DNA from 2 places in the Micromonospora pallida genome. Region 1 is predicted to be linked to the other one. Evidence: riboswitches for the same ligand, from Rfam matches in the RefSeq annotation. Region 1 holds a riboswitch; the other holds the start of a gene.
What was found. Region 1 has a riboswitch for S-adenosylmethionine ahead of thrC (threonine synthase). Riboswitches for the same ligand answer to the same signal wherever they lie in the genome.

Region 1 (3,401 bases):
GGTCGACGGCCCGTGCGGCGGCGACCACCTGGAATCCCGCCTCCAGCGCGGCCTGGTCGGAGCTTTCGTGCGGCGAGATGACGATGCTCATGCCGACGAGGGTGCGGGACCGGAACGGAAACGGGCCAGCGATTTAGTCGCTGGCCCGGAAAATCTTTGGTCGGGAGGGACGAACGCACAACGCCTCCGGCGTTGGGTCGTAAGGCTTGAAAAGTCTTCGGCGAACGCCCTCCCGCACGAAGCATCCTGCGCCTGACCGGTTGCTGACGTCAAGTCCCTCGCGGGTAGTTTTTCGTACCGTGGGCGAACGGTCGGTTACCCGACGGATCGGCCCGATCCCCCGTTCGGGCGAGTCGGTCGATCCGTCGGGACGAACCGGAAGGTCATCCGAGCAGCCCGGCGTCCCGGGCGGCGCGCAGCGACGGCCGGATCCGGTGCGTCGGACCGACCTGGCCGGCGACCGCGTCGATCGTCTTCAGCCCCTCGCCGGTGTTGAAGACCACCGTCTCGGCGGTCGGGTCGAGCTTGCCGGAGTCGACCAGCTTACGCAGCACCGCGACGGTCACCCCGCCGGCCGTCTCGGCGAAGACCCCGGTGGTCCGGGCGAGCAGCCGGATCGCCGCGCGGATCTCGTCGTCGTCGGCGTAATCCATCCAACCGCCGGTACGGCGGACCGCCTCCAGGGCGTAGAGGCCGGCGGCCGGGTCGCCGATGTTCAGCGACTTGGCGATGCCGGTCGGCTTGACCGGGGTGATGGTGTCGGTGTCGGCGTGCAGGGCGGTGGCGATCGGGTTGCAGCCGGCCGACTGCGCGCCGAACACCTTCCAGCCGCCCGCCGGGGCCTCGACCAACCCGATCTCCACCAGCTCGCTGAACGCCTTGTCGACCTTGGTGAGCAGTTCGCCACTGGCCATCGGGATGACCACCTGCGCCGGAATCCGCCAGCCGAGCTGCTCGGCCACCTCGTACCCGAGGGTCTTCGACCCCTCGGCGTAGTACGGGCGGACGTTCACGTTGACGAACGCGGTGTCCTCGAACTCGTCGGTCTCGACCAGCTCGCCGCAGAGGCGGTTCACGTCGTCGTACGAGCCGTCGATGGCGACCAGGTCGCCGCCGTAGACGGCGGTCGTGACCACCTTGCCCTGCTCCAGGTCGCCGGGGATGAAGACCACCGAGGGCACCCCGGCCCGGGCGGCGTGCGCGGCGACCGAGTTGGCCAGGTTGCCGGTGGAGGCGCAGGCGAAACGGGTGAAGCCGAGGGCGCGGGCGGCGGTCAGCGCCACCGAGACCACCCGGTCCTTGAACGAGTGGGTCGGGTTGGCGCTGTCGTCCTTGATCCAGAGTGGGGCGGTGATGCCCAGCTCGGCGGCGAGGTTGCCGGCGGCGACCAGCGGGGTCAGTCCGGGGTCGAGGGTGACCCGGGTGGCCGGGTCCTGGCCGGCGGGGAGGAGGGCGGCGTACCGCCAGAGGTTCTGCGGGCCGGCCTCGATCTGCTCGCGGGTGACCCGGGCCAGCGCGGCGGTGTCGTAGTCGACCTCCAGCGGGCCGAAACACTCGTAGCAGGCGTGCTGGGCGGCGAGCGGGTACCGGGCCGAACAGGCGCGACAGACCAGGGCGCGGGCGGGGCTGGCGGTGGTGTCGATACCGGGGGCAGCGATCGTCGACGTCATGTCGAGGGGGTCCTCTCATCTTTCCCCGCGTCGCACTCTGCGGCGGGGACGGATTTGGCACCTGCCCCGCCGGACGCTCAGCTCTGAGCGCGCGGGGTGGTTGCCGGGGCGTCGTCGGGCCGTATCCCTCAGCCCCTCTGGATGAGGTATTCAGTTGTGCTCCCGAGCATACGCACACCCCCGTCCCAGCTCACGCCCCCTTCCCACCCTGTGAACCACCCCACCCCCTCCCCCGCAACCGGCCCCGCCCGGCCCCGGGCGGTTGATCAAGAAGTTCGTGTCACCGTCCGGCACCCCGCCCGACGCAAACTTCTTGATCGACTCCAGAAAGGGGAAGGCGGGGGTAGGGTGCGGGCGTGTTGGTGGGGGTGGGCGGCTTGGGAGTGGGGGCCGCAGCGGTGGGATGTGGGGTGGTGGGGGTGCTGCTGCCGACGGTGGGGTACCGGCTCGCCGTGCCGTACGGTGAACCGTCCCGCACGACCTGCGCCACCTGCGGCGTACCGCTGCGGTCCGGCACGGCCGGATGGCTGGCCCGTCGGTGCGACCGCGGACACCGGCTGGGCGTCCCGTGGTGGGTCACCGCCTCGCTCGCCGCGCTGGCCGGTGCCCTGCTCGGGGCGGCGCTCGGCGCGGTGGCCGTCCTACCGGTCTTCCTCGCCCTCGCGGTGCTGGGCGTGCTGCTCGCCGTCATCGACGTCGCCTGCCACCGGCTCCCCGACTCGCTGGCGCTGCCGGCGCTGACCGTCACTCCGGTGCTGCTCGGCGTGGTCGCGCTGACGACCGGCCAGTGGGCGGACTGGCGACGCGGGCTGCTCGGCTGCCTGGCGGTCGGTCTCGTCCTCACCGGGCTGGTCCTGCTGCCCGGCGGTGGTTTCGGGTTCGGCGACGCGAAGGTGGGCGCGCTCCTCGGCTGGTACCTGGGCTGGCTGAGCTGGGACACGGTGATCCTCGGCCTGGTGCTGCCCTGGGCGCTTAACGTGCCCGTGCTGCTGGCGCTCCTCGCCGCCCGGCGCGTCCGCTGGCGGACGAAACTGCCGTTCGGGCCGGCCCTCCTGGGCGGCGCACTGTTGTCAGTGCTCGTCACGACAGGCTGAGCGCACAAGCGTTCGTCGCCGTCACGTCGATTCGTCCAGAATGGACCGGCTCGCCGGTCCGACCACTGGCGACCGTCTATTACTGTTCCGGCCACCTGCGTCAGAAAAGGAGACGGGCGATGCGTCGGAGCGTGGTACCGGTGGTGGCCCTGATGCTGGTCTGCGTCCTGACCGCGTGCGGCGGCAGTGGCAGCGGCAAGAAGAAGCGGTCGCGGGACCCCCGACCAGCCACGACGGCCGGGAAGGCCGCTCCGGGCGACCGGGACGATGACGACGTACGGATCGGCACCACGCCGAGTCCCACCAAGACACCGCGTCGCAAGGTATCTGACCTCACCTGCGGCGACCTGCGCGACGCGCGGGTGGGCAGCAGCACCACGAAGTACCGGAGCTACCTGAACCCATTGCCGCTGCGCAACGGACGGTGGACCGGCAACGGCGCGACCGTCCTGCTGGAGAAGCCCTGCGCGACCGGTGACCTGGACGGCGACGGCGCGGTCGACGCGGTCGGCTCCGTCGTGCTCGACTCGGGCGGCTCGGGGCGCTTCTGGAGCCTCGTGGTCTGGCGCAACGTCAACGGCGAACCGCACTACGTCACCGCCACCGACGTGGGCGACCGCACTCCGGTGCAGTCGAT
Region 2 (3,401 bases), 1.2 Mb from region 1:
CGTGGAGAGGTGCTCATGATCGGTAACTCCTCAATGCGTCGCCGTACCCTGCTGGCCGGCGCGGCTGGTTTCCTTGTGGCGCCGCTGGTGGCCGGAACCGCGCACGCGGCGGGCCCGAAGGTCTACCTCGACCCCGGGCACGGGGGCACCGATCCCGGTGCGGTCGCCAACGGCCTGACCGAAAAGGCCCTCACCCTCAACATCGCGCTCCAGACCCGCAACATCCTGCTGGCCAACTGGGCCGTCGACGTGCGGATGTCCCGCACCTCCGACGTCACCCGCAGTCTCACGTACCGCACCGACGACGCCAACGCGTGGGGCGCGGCGCTCTTCGTGAGCATCCACATCAACGCCGGCGGTGGTAACGGCTTCGAGAGCTACCGGTACCCGGGGACCACCGGCAACACCGCCGCGCTGCACAGTGCGGTCCACTCCCGGGTCCTGTCGGGGATGCGCTCCGTCTCCTCGGTCACCGACCGGGGCATGAAGACCGCGAACTTCCATGTGCTGCGGGAGACCGCCATGCCGGCGGTGCTGACCGAGAACCTCTTCATCGACACCGTGTCCAACGCGAACCTGCTCAAGAACGCCGCCTTCATCACGGCCACCGCTCGCGGGCACGCCAACGGCATCGCCGCCTACCTCGGCCTGTAGCCCGCCGGCTGCTCCGCCACCCGGCAAAGGGCCGGACCCGATCGGGTCCGGCCCTTTCGCTGCGGCAGCACTCGCTGCGTCGGCGGAAACGACACCCGCCCGCGTTCACTCAGAACACGGGCAGGGCGGCAGCCGGATCGTCGAGGACGGCGGCGAGGAGGGCGGATGCCGCCGACCCGGCGGTGACGTCGAGCTTGGCGTAGGTCGGCCTCGGTGAGCGGGCGAGCGGTGTACTCACGGGCGTACGGCACGTCGGTCGTGAACGTTCCCTCGGTGGTGGTGAGCGTGACCCTCGCCCGGTAGCCGTCGCCGGTGTCGCGGAGCGTGTCCGAGGCGCGTACGGTGACCCGTTCCTGCCGGGACGCGCGGAAACGGCAGGAAACCGTCGCGGCAGGTGCTGGCGCGGGCATGTTTCCAAGCCGGGACCCGCGAAGGTCCGCTCTTGCGTCTGCGGGCGCAGGCGCCAGGTCGTCACCCGGGGCACCCCATCGCGGACGAGGGTTGCCTGCCAGCGAGCCGGGGCTTGGCGCTGGCCATCTGGACCTGCGGACACCATAACCACGCCGACGGTCGAACAGGTAGCCGGTAATTCCTATCTGTGATGCAGCTAATTCCGCCGCAGTGGTTCCGGCCGCTTCTCGTAGTTGGTCCCTGAATCGCCTGGTCAGATGCCAGATGGCGGAACTTCGTACCGGCGTACCGAAATCGCCCGGTGCTCGCGGACGGAGCTCAGCCGCCGGTCCGGCCTGGTCAAGCCGCAGGTATGCTGTGGCCAGGTCATGAGCGCCAGCGTCAAGCCCCGGCTCGCTGGCCGGCAACCCTCGTGTTCGCGGTGGGGTGCCCCGGGTGATGACCGGGCCCAGCCCCGTCCGGTGCTGGGCAAGCGCGGACCCCGACCCGACGCGTGACCCGGGGTCCTCGGACTCCGGAGGTCGTCGTGTCCGTCACCCTTGAATCCCCACTGTCCGCCCGGCCGCTCGACGTGCTCGGCGTGCCGGGCCAAATCAACCTCGACTACGCGGCCAGCGCGCCCTGCGCCCGGGTCGCCGCCGACGCCGTGGCCGAGCTCCTGCCCTGGTACGCCAGCGTGCACCGCGGCTCCGGCAAGCTGTCGCGGCACTGCACGCTGGCCTATGAGCGGGCTCGGCAGGCGATCGGCGATTTCTTCGGTGCCCGCCCGGACGACCATGTCGTCTTCACCCGTAACACCACGGACGCGCTGAACCTGCTGTCCCGGGCCCTGCCCGCCGGGACCACGGTGGTCTCCTTCGCCGGGGAGCACCACGCGAACCTGCTGCCCTGGCCGCGCGCCTCGGTGCGGCTGCCGGTGCCGGCCAGCCCCGGCGAGGCGGTCCGCGCACTGAACGCGGCATTGACGGAGCTGCGGCGCGGAGCGCCGGCAGACCGGCCGGTGCTGGTGGCGGTGACCGGGGCGAGCAACGTGACCGGGGAACGCTGGCCGGTGGCCGAGCTGGCGATGGTGGCGCGTCGCCACGGGGCCAGGATCGTGGTGGACGCCGCCCAACTCGCCCCACACGCTCCGGTCGACGTGGCCGCGCTGGGGGTGGACTACCTGGCCGTGTCCGGGCACAAGATGTACGCGCCGTTCGGAGCCGGGGCGCTGCTCGGTCGAGGTGACTGGCTGGACGCGGCCCCGCCGTACCTGGCCGGCGGCGGCGCGACCAGCCACGTCGGGGCGGCCACCCACGACGTACGGTGGGTCACCGGCCCGGCCCGACACGAGGCCGGCACGCCCAACCTGCTCGGCGCCGCCGCCCTGGCCGCGGTGTGCACCGCGTTGACCGACGCCGATCCGGCCGCGCTGCACGCCCGGGAGCAGGCGCTGCTGGCCCGGCTCCGGAACGGTCTGGCCGCCCTGCCCCACGTGGTGGAACTGCGTACCTTCGGCCCGGACGCGCCCCGGGTCGGCATCGTGTCGTTCGTGGTCGCCGGCCGGGACTCGGCGGAGGTTTCAGCCGAGCTGGCGCAGCAGCACGACGTCGGCATCCGGGACGGCCTGTTCTGCGCCCATCCGCTGTCTCGGCGGCTGCTGGCCGAGGCCGCCACCCGAAGCGGACGGACCGATCTGCCGCCGACCGCCCTGCGGGCCAGCCTCGGACTCGGCAGCACGACGGAGGACGTCGACCGGCTGCTGACGGCTCTCGCGACGCTGGCCTGAACACCGTTGCGCCCTGCCCCCAGCCGCGTGCCGCCTGAACACCGCTGCCAGGCCCGATGCTGACAACTGCGCGCTGCCTGCCGTTCGCGGTGCGGACCACGACGCGCAAACCAGCGTCGTTACGTTCCCGCCGGTAGGCCGACGACTTTGGAGACCTCGATGGGGCAGAGCGATGTGCACGAAGCCGGTCTCGGCCGACGGCGGTTTCTGACGCTGGCGGGCGCGGGGCTGCTCGCGGCGGGCACCGTGGCGGCCACGAGCGGGCCCGCGTTCGCCGTGTCGCCGGTCGGCCGTGATCCGTTCACGCTCGGTGTCGCGTCCGGCGACGCGCTGACCGACCGCGTCGTGATCTGGACCAGGCTGGCCCCGGAACCGCTCGATCCGTCGACCCGGTTCGGGATGGGCGAGCTGACCGACGTGCCGGTTCGCTGGCGCGTCGCCAAGACCGAGTCGCACCTGGACACGCCGGCCAAGTGGATCGCCTCGGGTGCGGCCGTGGCGCTCGCCGACGACGGGTTCTCCGTGCATGTCGACGTCGCCGGGCTCGATGCCAGTCGGCGCTACTTCT

Region 2: it holds a riboswitch for S-adenosylmethionine, as region 1 does, so the genes downstream of both, GA0074692_RS22075 (aminotransferase class V-fold PLP-dependent enzyme) here and thrC (threonine synthase) in region 1, are expected to answer to the same signal.

Annotation. Positions count from the first base shown of each region.
Region 1 covers NZ_FMHW01000002.1:6,569,334-6,572,734, reverse strand. Annotated here, with positions in the region: gene GA0074692_RS27965 (GNAT family N-acetyltransferase) at 1-91, opposite strand, end outside; gene thrC (threonine synthase) at 384-1,670, opposite strand; SAM riboswitch class I at 1,683-1,818, opposite strand; gene GA0074692_RS27955 (A24 family peptidase) at 2,090-2,764, shown strand; gene GA0074692_RS27950 (hypothetical protein) at 2,884-3,401, shown strand, end outside.
Region 2 covers NZ_FMHW01000002.1:5,325,374-5,328,774, reverse strand. Annotated here, with positions in the region: gene GA0074692_RS22080 (N-acetylmuramoyl-L-alanine amidase family protein) at 1-654, shown strand, start outside; gene GA0074692_RS36555 (hypothetical protein) at 764-892, opposite strand; SAM riboswitch class IV at 1,088-1,198, opposite strand; SAM riboswitch class IV at 1,430-1,546, shown strand; gene GA0074692_RS22075 (aminotransferase class V-fold PLP-dependent enzyme) at 1,592-2,833, shown strand; gene GA0074692_RS22070 (alkaline phosphatase D family protein) at 2,993-3,401, shown strand, end outside.